DNA from 2 places in the Polycladomyces subterraneus genome. Region 1 is predicted to be linked to the other one. Evidence: a T-box and tRNA genes for the amino acid it is inferred to sense, from the RefSeq annotation. Region 1 holds a T-box; the other holds one or more tRNA genes.

Region 1 (8,213 bases):
ATTATTCCACGCCGATCAGCGAAGTGATGACCAAGGAAAATCTGGTCACGGCGCCGGTCGGCACCACGCTGAAAGAAGCGGAAGGCATCCTGCAAAAACACAAGATCGAAAAATTGCCCTTGGTGGACGAAAACGGTGTGCTCAAAGGGCTTATCACCATCAAAGATATTGAAAAAGCCACATTGTTCCCCAATGCCGCCAAGGATGATCAGGGCCGCTTATTAGCTGGTGCGGCGGTCGGTGTGTCGCAGGATACGTTTAAGCGGGCGGCGGCACTCGTGGAAGCGGAAGTGGACGTATTGGTGGTGGATACCGCGCATGGCCATTCCAAGGGTGTGCTGGAGACAGTGGCCAAATTGCGGGAGATGTTTCCCGATCTGGTCATCATCGCTGGAAATGTGGCGACAGCCGAGGGTACCCGTGACCTGATCGAGGCTGGTGCCAGCATTGTCAAAGTGGGGATCGGTCCCGGCTCGATCTGTACCACCCGCATCGTCGCGGGTATCGGCGTACCGCAGATCACGGCCATCTACGATTGTGCCACGGCGGCACGCGAATACGGTGTCCCGGTCATTGCCGACGGAGGGATCCGTTATTCCGGCGATATTGTCAAGGCGATCGCCGCAGGCGCGCATGCGGTCATGCTGGGCAGTCTGTTCGCCGGTTGCGAGGAATCCCCGGGTGAATCGGAGATTTACCAAGGGCGCCGGTTTAAGGTGTACCGTGGCATGGGTTCGCTCAGCGCGATGCAGGCGGGCAGCAAAGACCGCTACTTCCAGGAAAATGAACGCAAGCTGGTACCCGAAGGCATCGAAGGTCGCGTGCCATACAAAGGGCCGGTGGCCGACACGGTGTATCAACTGATCGGCGGACTTCGGGCCGGCATGGGTTATTGCGGGGTGAAAAATCTGGACGAACTGCGTGAAAACACACGGTTCATCCGGATCACCAATGCATCGTTGCGTGAAAGCCATCCCCACGACATCCAGATCACCAAAGAAGCACCCAACTACCATCTGTGAGATTCGGCGGGGAATCTTCCCTGCTCAGGTTATTGACAAAGTTCGCGGGTTCCGATTTCCCGTCACCGCTCCTCACTCGACGGAAATTCGGACCCGCTCCTCAAAAAAGAGGGTAGCCGTTTCCCCACAAGCGACCTTTGAGTGTTTACATTACAACGTCGACAGTATCAGCAGGGAAGATTCCCTGCTTTTTTCTTGTCTTTTTTCTGTCATTGATTCCGCACAATCACGAACGTAAAATGGAGATATGCTTGTGTTCAATTTTTCCAATTGTCGCCGGAGGTGACCCGTTTGCGTCGCTGGTTTCGGAGTGCTCCACAGAGAAAAATCGCCGCACTCCTACTGATCTTTTGTCTGCTTCCCTCTCTTGTACCGGCACAGGCTGCTTCAAAACCACCTCAGGTTCGCGCCGCTTCCTACATCGTGATGGAGTTCCAATCTGGCCGGGTGCTGGCGGAGAAAGAAGCAGATGTACCTCGTCCGCCGGCCAGCATGACCAAGATGATGGTGGAATACATCGTGATGGAAAAGGTTCGGCGAGGGGAACTTCATTGGGAGGATCAGGTAACGGTAAGCAAGCACGCCGCGGGTGTGAACGAAGCCCAAGTGAATTTGGTGCCGGGGGAAAAACGGACCGTATTGGAGCTGTTTACGGCCATGGCGGTCTATTCGGCCAACGATGCAACCGTTGCCTTGGCCGAAAAAATCGGCGGGAGCGAAGAAGCGTTTGTGGGATTGATGAATCGCAAGGCCCGGGAGTTAGGGATGTCTCATACGCATTTCCACAATGCAACGGGGTTGGACAATTATTTCTATGCTGATCCGCCCAACGTACCGGGTTCTCATGTGATGTCCGCACGTGACTGTGCTCTTTTGGCACGTCGGTTATTGAAAGATCATCCGGAAGTGACCAAGATCATTTCCCAGCCGCGTATTGTGTTTCGCAAAGGAGAACCACGCCAACAACGTCTGACTAACTGGAATCTCATGTTGCCGGGACTCAGGTTTTACTACCCGGGCGTGGATGGATTGAAAACAGGACATACTAGGAACGCGGGATATTGTTTCACCGGAACCGCCGTGAAAAATGGGATGAGGTTGATCACTGTTGTGATGGATACGCCTGCCGAAAGCACCCGATTCACGGTCACAAAGCAATTGTTGGATTACGGGTTCAGCCAATTCACCCTGAAGACGTTCCTCTCGGGTGGACAAGTGATACCGGGGTACGAGCGCGTGCCGGTAACGGACGGGGTGGTGCCCAAGATTCCGCTGGTGACGGATCGCCCTGTTGCTATTCCAATTGAAAAAGGACAAGAGAACCGGTACACGCTCCACGTGGATTACATAAAAAAACTGGAAGCACCGCTTCGTGCCGGAGAGGTAGTCGGCACACTGCGAATTTTGTATGATGGGAAAGAAATCAAGAATCTAGATCCCATTCCCGTCAGGGTTCTTCAGGATGTGGAAAAAGCTAGCTGGTGGGATTTGTTTTTCCGGAAAATCGGTGAGGAAGTCAGTGGCTGGTTTTCCTGATCCAGTACTTGGTGAAAGCCGATTTCCCGGTTGCAAATGGCCTTAGATAGTGATCTCTCCACGTGGGGAAGGGTTGATCATCACTCACCCCAGGGGTTGGTCTCTCACAGTTCCACGGTTATTTGGTATAATGAATGTGCTGAGTGTGGAAACACGATAAACGATCAAGCATACATGCATGGAATGGAGAACCCATCGGGATGCGGGAAGGGCAGGGAGAGAAGCAATGGCTGAGAAAAACGTGATCACAGGTACGGATCGTGTTAAACGCGGCATGGCCGAAATGCAAAAAGGCGGCGTCATCATGGACGTCGTCAACGCCGAACAGGCCAAAATCGCGGAAGCCGCCGGAGCGGTGGCCGTCATGGCGCTGGAGCGCGTCCCGGCCGATATTCGGGCCGCAGGTGGCGTGGCGCGGATGGCGGATCCGACCGTCATCGAAGAAGTGATGAACGCGGTGAGCATTCCGGTCATGGCCAAAGCTCGGATCGGACACTTCGTGGAGGCACGTCTGTTGGAAGCGCTGGGCGTGGACTACATCGACGAAAGTGAAGTGCTCACGCCGGCGGATGACGTGTACCATATCGATAAAACGCAATTTACCGTGCCATTCGTTTGCGGAGCGCGGGATTTGGGTGAAGCATTGCGCCGGATCGGTGAAGGTGCTTCGATGATCCGGACCAAAGGGGAACCCGGTACGGGTAATATCGTCGAAGCCGTCCGCCATATGCGGATGATGCAAAGCCAGATCCGCAAGGTGCAATCGATGTCCCGTGACGAGCTGATGGCGGAAGCTAAACAGCTGGGGGCACCGTATGAGCTGTTACTGCAAGTGCACGAAACCGGCCGCCTGCCGGTCGTCAACTTCGCAGCAGGCGGTGTGGCGACCCCGGCGGACGCGGCGTTGATGATGCACCTGGGTGCTGACGGCGTCTTTGTCGGATCGGGAATTTTTAAATCGGAGAATCCGGAAAAATATGCCCGTGCGATCGTGGAAGCGACGACGCACTACGAAGATTTCGAGCTGATCGCCCATCTTTCCAAAGGTTTGGGCGGCGCGATGCCGGGAATCGAAATTTCCCGCCTCGCCAAAGAAGACCGCATGCAGGAACGCGGCTGGTAATGGGAGGAATGGCACGATGAAAATTGGGGTGCTCGCTTTGCAGGGAGCCGTTCGTGAGCATCTGCGCCTGTTGGAGATGGCTGGCGCTGACGCGGTACCGGTGAAACGGGCTGAGCAGCTGACCGACCTGGACGGTTTGGTCATTCCGGGCGGGGAATCCACCACCATCAGCAAGCTGATGCACAAATACGACCTCGTGGAGCCGGTTAAGCGGATGGCCGAAGCAGGGAGACCGATGTTTGGTACCTGCGCCGGATTGATCCTGCTGGCCAAACGGATCGAAGGGACGGACACTCACCATTTGGGTTTGATGGACATCGCGGTTGAACGCAATGCATTCGGTCGTCAGCGTGAAAGTTTTGAAGCCGATCTGAACATTCGCGGGGTGGCCGATAACTTCCGTGCGGTGTTCATCCGGGCGCCGTACATCACACAAGTGGATGACGGAGTAGAAGTACTGTCCGAGATCGACGGGAAAATCGTGGCGGCCCGTCAGGGTCACCTGCTGGGTGCCGCATTCCATCCTGAGCTGACTGATGACGTACGGGTACACGCCTACTTCGTGGACATGGTGAAGGAATCCCTGCAAGTCCCGACGGTTTAAATCCGGGATGTTGGATGATAATAGGATAGAAAGTGATAGTGGTAGTGGTAGTGGATCCCATTTCCACGCACATAACCGGTACCAGCCGGATGTGCCACGACAAATGCATCTGACATAGGCCAAATGCGCTGATGAGAACGAGTACCTTCATGCTGTCGGTTACAGAGAGGCGGTGGGTGGTGCGAACCGTCCCGGCAGATGAAGGGAATCCCTCTCGGAGCAGGGCGTGAAAGCGCGGACCCGTCAAACGGTTCCGTGCCCGAAACGCTTCCGTCAGGCGGAACGTTACTCCGTCGGAGAGCGGGCCGAAACGGTGGGAAACCATCCTTTTCGGTCAACAAGGGTGGCAACGCGGAACCTTCCGTCCCTTCGGTGGCGGGAGGTTTTTTATTTTTGGATTGGGAGGTTGATCGTGTATGCTGGACATGAAACTGTTGCGCAATCAGTTTGATGAAGTGAAAGCCAGGCTGCAACATCGGGGAGAAGATATCAGCGGGCTTGATTCCTTTCAGCAACTGGACGAAAAGCGAAGGGAACTCCTGCGACAAACCGAGCAGTTGAAAAACCAGCGCAACACGGTTTCCCGGGAAATCGCCCAAAAGAAAAAAGCAGGAGAAGATGCCACCGCCGAGATTGAGAACATGAGGCGGGTAGGTGACGAGATCAAACGGTTAGATGAGGAACTGCGCCAAGTCGAAGCGGAATTGCAGGACATCCTGTTGACAATCCCCAACCTGCCACACGAAAGTGTGCCGGTAGGGGACAGCGAGGAAGATAATGTCCCCGTCCGCCATTGGGGAGAACTACCCCAGTTTGATTTTGAACCGAAACCGCATTGGGAGATTGCACAAGCGTTGGACATCTTGGACTTTGAGCGTGCGAGCAAAGTGGTCGGTTCTCGCTTTGTCTTTTACAAAGGGGCAGGTGCCCGGCTGGAACGGGCCCTGATCAACTTCATGCTGGATCTGCACACCGAACAACACGGATACGTGGAGATGATACCGCCATATATGGTGAACAGGGACAGCATGACCGGTACGGGTCAATTGCCCAAATTTGAAGAAGACGCATTCGGCGTACGGGATACGGATTACTTCCTCATTCCTACGGCCGAGGTGCCGGTTACCAATTTTCACGCCGGGGAAATCCTGTCGGAAGAGGAGCTGCCGATCCGGTATGCGGCGATCAGTGCCTGCTTCCGTTCGGAGGCCGGTTCCGCCGGACGGGATACCCGCGGATTGATTCGCCTGCATCAGTTCAATAAAGTGGAATTGGTGAAATTCGTCCGCCCAGAGGATTCCTATCAGGAGCTGGAGAAATTGGTGGCGGATGCGGAAAAAGTCTTGCAACTGCTGGAGCTACCCTACCGCGTATTAAATATGTGCACGGCCGATCTGGGATTCACCGCGGCCAAAAAATACGATTTGGAAGTCTGGTTGCCCAGCTCGGGAACCTACAGGGAGATTTCCTCGTGCAGTAACTTTGAGGATTTTCAGGCTCGTCGAGCCAACATCCGCTTTCGCCGCAACCCGAAAAGCAAGCCGGAATTCGTCCACACCCTGAACGGTTCGGGGTTGGCCCTCGGGCGGACGGTGGCGGCCATTTTGGAAAATCATCAGCAGGCTGACGGTAGCGTGCGGATTCCAAAAGTGCTCCAACCCTACATGGGTGGAATGGAATTCATCCGTCCGGCCGGAAAGTAATGGAAGGAAAGCACAGGTGGATGGCCATGATGGGGACCGTTTTCCCGGTGGTATTCCCTGACATACCTCAACGGGGAAACAGGTCCCTTCCCTTCCTAACAACTTCCTGTATTCGTGAACTACCGCTGTAGTGTTACTCTACCCTTGACAATTTGGCGTGTTTGAGTATAATGACATCATGTCTCCGTCTATTATGGAGAGGTGGTCGAGTGGTTTAAGGCAGCGGTCTTGAAAACCGCCGAGGGCTTACGCCCTCCGTGGGTTCGAATCCCACCCTCTCCGCCAAAGGATAGAAGCCGTTCTGCATGGTCAGGACGGCTTCTTTTTTTATTTGGAGGGAAATAATCTCACGGTTGACTCCATGAGACAACCACTGAAAGAACCATGTCGATTAGGGATAAATTCCCCCAAATATACCAATAGGAGCAGGAAAACTTTTCGGATACACAAGCCCAAGCGGATACAACAAATCCAAGCAATTCATGGGGATGGAACGTTTCGAATCTGATACGGAGCCGTCATCAAGACGGCTCCTTTTTTTCTTCAGGTTCATTTCGGCTTAAACGTGTGACAATCCGTTTCTTCGGAGTTTGCTGCTTTTTCCCCGTGATGGCTGACGACATAGATCCGATCGGCAGTACATTTGTTGCCTTCGCCCCAGAAAGTGCAATTATTGACTTCGCACAGTACGTCTCGCGCCATGCTTGTCACCCCTTTGCTTGGAGGTTATGGTTATTTTTCACGATCCGGTCGTAAATATGAAGGTGAATTCAGGGAGCATTTCCGAAACTCGGTGTCGAGGGTGCACCCGGATGCCTTTCCCCACATAGGATGATGTGGGGCAATCGCCCATAACCAACAGGAGATCATTGGCATGGAGGGATGGGAAACCCATGTGCGGCATCACGGGATGGATTGACTGGAAACGGGATTTACGAAAGCAGGGTGCGATTCTGGAGACAATGAACCAAACCCATTGTCGTCGCGGACCGGATGCGGAGGGGAATTGGCTGTCCCAGCACGCGGCATTGGGTCATCGGCGTCTCGCTGTCATCGATCTGGATGGGGGAGCCCAGCCGATGGTCCGGCGGAGCGGTGAACGAACATACGTCATTGTCTACAATGGCGAATTGTACAATATGGACAAACTGCGGCGGGAGTTGGAACAATGCGGCCACTGTATGGAATCGCGATCCGATACCGAGCTGGTATTGCGGGCGTACATGCAATGGGGGCCGGCATGCATGAGCCGATTGCGCGGAATTTTTGCCTACGCCATTTGGGATGAAGCGGAGAAACGACTTTTTCTGGCACGAGATCGTATCGGCGTAAAACCGTTGTTTTATGCGGTGCGTGATGGGGCGTTTTTGTTCGGTTCCGAGCTGAAATCCCTGTTGGCACATCCCGATGTGGAGCCGGTCATTGATGCCGAGGGACTGGCGGAAGTATTGGTGATGTCGCCGGCACGCACACCCGGCCACGGTGTGTTCCGGGGAGTGGAGGAATTGCGTCCCGGTTGGTGGATGATTGTCGACCAGGATGGGATCCGCAAACAACCGTACTGGACATTGGAAAGCCGGGAGCACACCGATGATCTGCCGACCACGATCGAACGGGTACGGTCTTTGTTCCAAGATACGGTTCGACGGCAGTTGGTATCCGACGTGCCAATAGGAACGATGCTGTCCGGCGGACTGGACTCCAGTGCTATCTCCGCTTGGGCGTCCAGGGTGATGGAAGAGGAAGGACGCGGTCCCTTGGATACCTTTTCCGTGGACTACGTGGGTAATGACCGGCATTTCACGCCAAACGAGTTTCAACCCAATGCAGATGCGCCTTGGGTCAGACGAATGAGTGAATATTTGGGATCTCGTCATCATGTCATCGAAGTGGATTTACCGGAATTGGTCTCGTCGTTGGCGGATGCCCTTCGGGCAAGGGATTTGCCGGGGATGACGGACGTGGACGCCTCCCTTCTCCTGTTTTGTAAGGAAATCAAACAAACAGCCACGATGGTATTATCGGGCGAATGTGCCGACGAAGTGTTCGGGGGCTATCCATGGTTTCATCGACGGGAAATGGTGGAAGCAGACACATTTCCTTGGGCGCGTATGACGGATCAGCGGGTCCGCTTTCTCTCTCCGGATGTGGCTCGGATAACACGGTCCGACGAGTATGTACAGGAGCGGTATCGGGAAGCGATAGCCGAGGTGCCCGCCTTGGAG
Region 2 (8,213 bases), on a different contig from region 1:
TCGGAGACCTGCATATTTTCCTTGCCCGGAGGCAGGCAAGCGGAGGTTTTCGTCGACGTCAACCTCCCTCCGTCGGAACTGATGATTTTTGGAGCTGGCCATGACGCGATCCCTCTGGTGAAATTAGCCGTCCAGTCGGGGTTCAAAACGACGGTGGTCGATCCGCGCCCGGCCTACGCCACGGAGGATCGCTTTCCGGGAGCCCGGATCATTCTGGCCGATGCGGGTTTGTGGGAAGAGCGGGTGATTATCGGAAAACGTACGTATGTTGTTGTGATGAACCATCATCTGGAGCGTGACCGGGTCGCCATCCGTCTTGCCTTGAACTCACCCGCTCCTTATGTGGGCGTGCTCGGGCCACGATCCCGCTGTCAACGGATGTTGGAGGCATTGGAAAAGGAAGGGGTAACCTTCGGGGAAGAGAAGCTGGCCCGGATGTATAACCCCGTCGGCTTAGATATTGGCGCCGAGACCCCGGAGGAGGTGGCAATCAGCATATTGTCGGAGATCCTGGCGTTTAGAAAGGGTTGTTCGGGCGGGTTTCTGCGGGGGAGGGACAGCATTCACCAACCCGTCCGAAAATGATCGCGGCCGGTGTACCTCTGGTTGTGATGGGTTCGTGATTGAGGTGAGGAGATGGCTGGGTGCCGTGGCAATTTTGAAAACCGATGCCGAAAGGTGTTGACCATGGAGAGCGGCGTGTTTGCTCTGATCCTCGCTGCGGGGACATCTTCGAGAATGGGGACACCGAAACAACTCCTCGACTGGGGAGAAATGCCGTTGTTGGAGCAGATAATCCGGAAGACGCTTACACTCCCCTTCCCGGAGGTGGTTGCCGTGATCGGTCACCGGGCGAAGGAGATCCGGCGCTTGATCCGGATAGAGGACGATCGCTTTCGCTGGGTGGTCAACCGGGATTACGCCGCCGGACAGAGTACGTCCCTTTTGTGCGGCTTGGCAATCGGAGAAGGCCGATACCATTCGGCGATGGTGTTTTTGGGTGATCAACCGCTGGTTGCGGTAGAAACGATCCGGCGGATCTTTGAAAGCGGCCTCAAACAGCTTCGCACCCTTCGAGAACCCGAGCCTTTTGTCGTTCGGCCGTGCTTCCGGGGTATTCCCGGTCACCCCGTTTTTTTGGGCAATATCCGTTCGATGAATTTGGAAGAACTGAAGGGGGATAGGGGAGCGAAGGAGGTACTTCGTACTCTGCGGCACCGGACGATTCTGTCGGTGGAAGATCCGGGTGTCATACTGGACATTGACACCCCACAGGCTTATGAAAGTGCCAGGAGACTTGCCTTCCGTCCGCGTGACAGCAGTTCGAACATGATTCGTGAGAGACACGGGGATCGCTTGGGAACAGAATGAACTCAAATATCCAAGGTGTGTCATCACCCCACGCGTGTTTTCCTTCTGCTCTTGCATATATTTATCCGCATGAGCGTATTCCGGTTATCGGTACACTCGTTTCACCTCTCGCTCTCATAATTTTACATAGTGGGAGTCTTCGTCACCACAACCTCCTAACATCTCACTAAAGGAATCGGAATCCCGTCCGCCATATAACGACCGAGAAACACGTAAACTGAACGTTCTCAACGTGTGTTGTCTCGGCAAAATGAAGAGAATGAGAGGTGACAAGGCTGCTACGAAGTAAGAGCAGCGTGAGAAGATGACTGAAATCAAAGACGCATTGGGCCGTCCGCTTCGGGATTTACGCATTTCCGTGACGGACCGTTGCAATTTTCGTTGCCGGTACTGCATGCCTGAAGAAGTGTTTGGTCCCGATTACAAGTTTCTCTCGCGGAAGGCGCTTCTCCGATTTGAGGAAATCACCCGATTGGTGCGGATCTTTGTCAAGCTGGGAGTAGAAAAGATCCGAATCACCGGAGGAGAACCCCTGCTCAGAAAAGGGCTGCCCGATCTTATCCGGATGCTGTCCAACGTGAAAGGGATTCGAGATATTGCCCTGACGACCAACGGCTCCTTACTCGCCAAGCACGCCCGTGCTCTCAAAGAAGCCGGACTGCAGCGGGTCAACGTCAGTTTGGATGCACTGGATGACGAAATCTTTGCCAAAATAAACGGGGGGCGGTCTGCTGTCCGACCAGTGTTGGAGGGTATCGAGGCGGCCAGTCAGGCCGGACTGAAGGTGAAGGTCAACATGGTTGTCCAAAAGGGTGTCAATGACGGGCAGATCATCCCCATGGCCCGCCATTTTCGCGGAACGGGGCATATCCTGCGCTTCATCGAATTCATGGACGTGGGCAACAGCAACGGGTGGAACCTGGATCAGGTGGTGTCCAAACGGGAGATCATCGAGCGGATTCACAGGGAAATGCCCTTGGAACCGGTGGAACCCAATTATTACGGCGAAGTCGCTTCCCGTTACCGTTATCGAGGAACAGATGAGGAGGTCGGGGTGATCTCCTCGGTGACGGAATCCTTTTGTTCCACTTGCACTCGGGCGCGATTGTCCGCCGACGGATGGCTGTACACCTGTCTGTTCGCTTCGGAGGGATACGACCTCCGCGGCCCGTTGCGCTCGGGAGAGAGCGACGACGAACTGGAGGCACGCATCCGCGACGTCTGGAACCATCGACGGGACCGCTATTCCGATGAGCGATTAAAAAACACCCGGGTCCGCGAGCGCAAAAAGGTGGAAATGTCCTATATAGGCGGATAAAAGGATGGTTTGGCATGAAGAAACCCCGGCTTTTGCCGGGGCTTTGCGTTACTTCTGCTCTTGATAACGTTTGAGGCAGGCTTGGTACAGGTCTGCTGCAAATTGGGCATCCTTCCAGCCTTCGATTTTGGTCTCTTTGTTCTCCAGATCCTTATACACTTGGAAAAAGTGCTCGATTTCTTTCAACACGTGCGGAGCAACGTCATCCAACGATTTCACGTGATTCCAGCGCGGGTCGTCAGCAGGTACCGCCAACAACTTTTCATCTTGACCTTTATCGTCGGACATCAGCAGAACGCCGATCACGCGCGAGCGGATGACGCATCCTGGGAAGGTGGGGAAGGTGGTCAATACCAGGATGTCCAACGGATCGCCGTCTTCGGCCAAGGTGGATTCCAGATAACCGTATTCGGTCGGGTAGTGCATCGGAGAGTACAACACACGGTCCAGGCGGAACACACCTTTTTCCTTGTCGTATTCGTATTTGTTTTGACTTCCGGTCGGAATTTCGATAAAGGCATCCACGATTAATTCTTGATGTGCCATGTCTCGTTTATCCTCCTTATGTATTGATGTTTCCACCGAACGGGACCATCGGAATTGTCAGTCTCGCTCTACCCACCATTGTATTCGCATTGGCGTTCGGAAGCAAATCCGTTTTGGTTGAAATCTTGTGGTACAATGGATGGGAGACTGAAAGGAAAGAGGCGTTGGGATGGATTCTCAGGAGCAGTACCATATTTCGCCGGAAATGTTCGCCCGTCGATACCGAAAAGGAGAACTGGACGGGATCATCCTGGACGTGCGTGAACCAGAAGAATGGGAAGTGGATCATCTGGACGGTGCGGTCTTGATCCCTCTGCAGCATCTTCCTCATCGGTTGCACGAGCTGGAACGGGACCAAAAGGTGTATGTGCTTTGTGCCCATGGCATCCGCAGCATATATGCCGCCAATTTCCTGCTCAGCCAGGGATTTCGTCGTGTTGTCAACGTGGATGACGGGATGGCGGCGGTACGCCTTTATCTGGATGCTGACGCTGATTGATATGAAAAAAGCTGCTCTGATCGAGCAGCTTTTCGTCGGTCGGTTTATTCTTCCACTTTGATGGAGTCTGTGGGGCAACCTTCCTGTGCATCGCGCACATCGTCCCACAGTTCTTCTGGCACGTCGGCCGTACCGGTGTTGTCGTCCAGGATCACGTAAGCAATGCCGTCTTCGTCGTAGTCATACACGTCAGGAGCGGTTGCGCCGCAAGCACCACAAGCGATGCAAGTGTCTTTGTCTACCCAAGTACGCATGTGAAAAAATCTCCTCCCATATAGTCCCCAATAGAACCTAATCTGTTTCACACCCCATTTTAGAACGAGTTGTATAGAATTGCAAGTCGATGAACGAAAACAGGCGAACAACCATGAATTTTGCCGATTGTTGGGAATGTAGGACAACAAGGGGTGAAACGTGTTGCAGACCAATCAAAAAGACGACTCCCGCCGGCTGTTGATCCATCTGTATGCGTCGCAAGCGGTATTGATGCTGACAGGCTTTCTCCTCCTACAGTGGGTGGATGGAGGATGGCATCGCCTGTTTTACTGGCAAGATCCCGTTCTGTGGGGGAGCGGACTGGCCTTCGGCCTGTTGGTGGTAGCGGTGGACATGGTGTTGACGAGAAAGGCTCCAGCTCATTGGTGGGATGACGGTGGGATCAACCGGTTGTTGTTTCAAGAGCGCTCTCTCGTACACATCGTGTGGATCGCTTGTCTGGTAGCGGTGGCGGAAGAGCTCTTGTTTCGCGGTGCTTTACAATCTTTGATCGGGCTGTGGGGTTCCAGTCTGTTGTTCACGCTGGTACATTTTCGTTATTGGAAGCGAATTCCCCTGTTGCTGTTGGTGTTTGCAGTCAGTCTGGGCTTTGGCGTGCTGGTCGAATGGAGCGGATCATTGGTTCCCGCAATTATCGCTCATTTTGTCATCGATTGTATCACCGGCATTCGAATCCATTTAGATTCGGAAGGGCTTCAATGAAGTGTTATTCCGCAAACCCATTTGCGATATACATGGAAAAAGACGGAGAGGGGGAAACGGATGCGCTCGCGGGGATGGCTGGAGTTGGGCGCTATAGCCGGGTGGTGGTGGGTAACGGTATGGTTGTTTCCGGATGATTGGCAGGGATGGCGACGATATTTATCTTGGCCGTATTGGGTTTTTATGGCCAGTTTTCTGCCTTGTTCGTTTATGGTGGCTCGATTGGGCATTCGTTCTTTTGTCCGAATGTGGGAATTGCCTTTTTCATGGAGTCACCCCCTCCGCCGGCGTGAGTTGATTCGCTGTGCGGCCGGGGTTGGATTGGGATGGTACGGGATCTCGCAACTGGGTGAATACGCCGTAACGGTATTGGTGCTGTTCGGGGGGCGGGAAGGGTGGCTCCTCTATCGAAAGTGGCGAGCGCTCGGGTGGGGGAAATATACGGCTACCTCTACACAGGACGCGGCGAAAGGGCTCTCCGATACCTCCCCAAATCCCCCTTGACACAGTGTGACAATCATACTAAGATAAAAATTGTCACATCGTTTGAAGCGGAGAGATACCCAAGTGGTCGAAGGGGACGGTTTGCTAAACCGTTAGGGGGTCGAATGACCCCGCGCGGGTTCGAATCCCGCTCTCTCCGCCATGTGTGGCGGCGTAGCTCAGTTGGCTAGAGCGTACGGTTCATACCCGTGAGGTCGGGGGTTCGAGGCCCTCCGCCGCTACCATCACGCAGGGGCGTAGTTTAATGGTAGAACGGAGGTCTCCAAAACCTCTAGTGTGGGTTCGATTCCTACCGCCCCTGCCAAAACATGGGGGCATAGCCAAGTGGTAAGGCACGGGACTGCAAATCCCTTATCCCCGGTTCGATTCCGGGTGCCCCCTCCATATCATTGAAATGCGGATTCGACCAAAACCCGTCCAAGGGGTTCTTTTTTTATATGCAACAGGAGGATGTTTGGGTGCATTTCCCGTACATATGATGTATTATGGAATTAAAGAGAGAAAAATGGAGACCTGATTGCGTAACGAAACGGTATTCACCCTCATACGCTGTATAGAGCAGGTCTCCAGCGAGGGAGGGTAAACCCATGCGCGTCGAGCGTTTAGGGCGTGACAAGGTCCGCTTCTACTTATCCATGGACGATCTACTAGATCGTGGGATCAACAAGGAGGACATGTGGCGAGATATCCCCAAGGTGCACGAACTGTTCAACGACATGATGGAACAGGCGTATCAGGAGCTGGGGTTCGAGATTGCGGGGCCTGTGGCGGTAGAAGTGTTTGCCCTTCCGACGCAGGGGATGGTGGTTGTCGTCACCCGCGGTCGTACCCCTGAGACCGATGACGATCTCGATGTGGACGACATGTATGAGTTAGAAGTAACGCTGGAGGAAAGTGAGCAGATCATTTTCCGCTTTTCCGATTTCGAAGACCTCATTCAGGCGGCGATCCGCTTGCAGTCTTTGATCCGCGAGGGCGGCAAAGTGTATGCTTACCAGAATCAATACTTCCTCGTATTTGACGAAGAAATCCAAACGGATAATTTGCAAGCCGTCATCGCCATTCTGACCGAATTCGGAGAACCTTCCACGGTGACCGAACATATGTTGGCTGAATACGGAAAACCGGTGATGACGCAACATGCGATCGAGCAATTGATCCGCTATTTTGGTTAATAGGCGTACGCATCGGTCAGGTGCGTATGTTTGATGTTCATACACAAAAGGAGCCGACTCCCCTTTTATATAGGGAGTCGGCTCCTGCACTTTTCACCACCAACCTGTTTCCTTCCAATCCGGTCGTAACAGCCAACGACCGTTTTGCATTGCCAGTTGATAATATTCCGTCGTGCGCAGTCGTTGCCAGTCTCCGGCCAACACGCCTGGAAACACGCGTTCGATGGATAAGTGCTGGGTACGGTGTTGGCGCAATGCTTCCATTATCGCCTGTCGGTTGGCCGTCACATCGATCGATGTGGTGATTTCATCGTCAGGTGTGGTGTAAATGGGTCCCCCTTCATGTACTGCTGATTGGGGGATGACCACATAGTACAATTTGAAATTCAGGCGGTTTTTCACATGATCACAGGCTTGCACGACAGCTTGGTGCAATGCGCGGTGGTCGGCATGGCCCGAGATGCCTTCAGGCGGGAAAGTGACGATGACGTCAGGGCGGACTTTCTCCACTACCTGCAAAATATCCTTGACCAACACTTCCCCAGGTAAGTGAGACAGCTTCCCGTCGCCGAAATTCCGTTGGATGACTGTATCGATGCCGAGAATTTCCGCTGCGCGTGCCAATTCGATTTCGCGCACATCCCCTAGCTCTTCGGGACGGCATAAGGGAGGATCTCCCACCTTGCCAGCTTCGCCTCTCGTGGCACAATATAGCACGATTTGCACACCAGGGTCTTTGGCATATTTAGCGATCGTACCGCCACATGTAAATGTTTCGTCATCGGGATGGGCAAATAGAAGTAAAGCTGTTCGCTTCATGAAGTTTGATCCTTTCTTCTACGATTTTCCCCTGTTTCCAGTAAGCGTTCCCTAAAATCGATTTTGACTCCTTTCATGGATTCGTCAAGACAAATGGTGTTCCTTCCATGTGGGATGTGTTGTATACTGTGTAAGGACGCCCATGTTTTATTGAAAAATAGTGTATACTGAGCATTGGACTGATGGGAACTTTTTTTTTGAGGTGGTTAGGGATGGGACAACAGTCTGAAAGGACCAACGAATCTGTGGAATCGAAAGAAAACCTCGACGTACTCGCATCCACGCAGATCGTGATCAAACAGGCGCTGGAAAAGTTGGGTTATCCGGAGCATGTTTACGAACTGTTGAAGGAGCCCTTGCGCGTGTTGACGGTCCGGATTCCGGTACGGATGGACGATGGTTCCGTCAAGGTGTTTACCGGCTATCGCGCACAGCACAACGACGCGGTCGGTCCAACCAAGGGAGGTGTGCGCTTTCACCCGGATGTAACGGAAAATGAAGTGAAAGCGCTTTCGATTTGGATGAGTCTGAAAGCAGGGATTGTCGATCTGCCGTATGGTGGTGGGAAAGGTGGTATAGTCTGCGATCCGCGGCAGATGTCCTTCCGTGAATTGGAACGGCTTTCACGCGGCTATGTGCGGGCGATCAGCCAAATTGTAGGTCCGACAAAAGATATTCCCGCGCCGGATGTGTTTACCAACTCGCAGATCATGGCGTGGATGATGGATGAATACAGCCGAATCCGTGAATTTGACTCCCCAGGATTCATTACCGGCAAACCGCTCGTGCTGGGTGGATCTCGAGGCAGGGAGACAGCGACGGCCAAAGGCGTGACGATCATGATTCGTGAAGCGGCCAAGAGGCGCAACCTGGACCTCAAAAACGCCAGGGTCGTGATCCAAGGATTCGGCAATGCTGGTAGCTTCCTCGCGAAGTTTATGAGTGATGCCGGGGCTAAGATTATCGGTATTTCTGATGCCTACGGCGGGTTGTATGATGAAAA

What was found. A T-box is a leader RNA that pairs with one kind of tRNA and senses whether it is charged. The one in region 1 lies ahead of serS (serine--tRNA ligase), so its partner is inferred to be a tRNA-Ser.
Region 2: it has a tRNA-Ser gene. The T-box ahead of serS (serine--tRNA ligase) is inferred to sense a tRNA for this amino acid. The anticodon was not compared.

What each region holds. Positions count from the first base shown of each region.
Region 1 covers NZ_JANRHH010000011.1:16,847-25,059, reverse strand. The annotation lists gene guaB (IMP dehydrogenase) at 1-1,022, shown strand, start outside; gene NWF35_RS01145 (D-alanyl-D-alanine carboxypeptidase family protein) at 1,314-2,558, shown strand; gene pdxS (pyridoxal 5'-phosphate synthase lyase subunit PdxS) at 2,785-3,681, shown strand; gene pdxT (pyridoxal 5'-phosphate synthase glutaminase subunit PdxT) at 3,698-4,285, shown strand; T-box leader at 4,405-4,657, shown strand; gene serS (serine--tRNA ligase) at 4,702-5,988, shown strand; tRNA gene NWF35_RS01125 (tRNA-Ser) at 6,184-6,273, shown strand; gene NWF35_RS01120 (DUF1540 domain-containing protein) at 6,538-6,690, opposite strand; gene asnB (asparagine synthase (glutamine-hydrolyzing)) at 6,882-8,213, shown strand, end outside.
Region 2 covers NZ_JANRHH010000036.1:121,910-130,122, forward strand. The annotation lists gene NWF35_RS09730 (XdhC family protein) at 1-585, shown strand, start outside; gene NWF35_RS09735 (nucleotidyltransferase family protein) at 637-1,371, shown strand; gene moaA (GTP 3',8-cyclase MoaA) at 1,676-2,689, shown strand; gene NWF35_RS09745 (inorganic diphosphatase) at 2,738-3,235, opposite strand; gene NWF35_RS09750 (rhodanese-like domain-containing protein) at 3,405-3,734, shown strand; gene NWF35_RS09755 (ferredoxin) at 3,779-3,988, opposite strand; gene NWF35_RS09760 (CPBP family intramembrane glutamic endopeptidase) at 4,152-4,712, shown strand; gene NWF35_RS09765 (hypothetical protein) at 4,773-5,216, shown strand; tRNA gene NWF35_RS09770 (tRNA-Ser) at 5,266-5,358, shown strand; tRNA gene NWF35_RS09775 (tRNA-Met) at 5,364-5,440, shown strand; tRNA gene NWF35_RS09780 (tRNA-Trp) at 5,447-5,520, shown strand; tRNA gene NWF35_RS09785 (tRNA-Cys) at 5,527-5,600, shown strand; gene NWF35_RS09790 (genetic competence negative regulator) at 5,804-6,391, shown strand; gene NWF35_RS09795 (PIG-L deacetylase family protein) at 6,485-7,210, opposite strand; gene NWF35_RS09800 (Glu/Leu/Phe/Val family dehydrogenase) at 7,423-8,213, shown strand, end outside.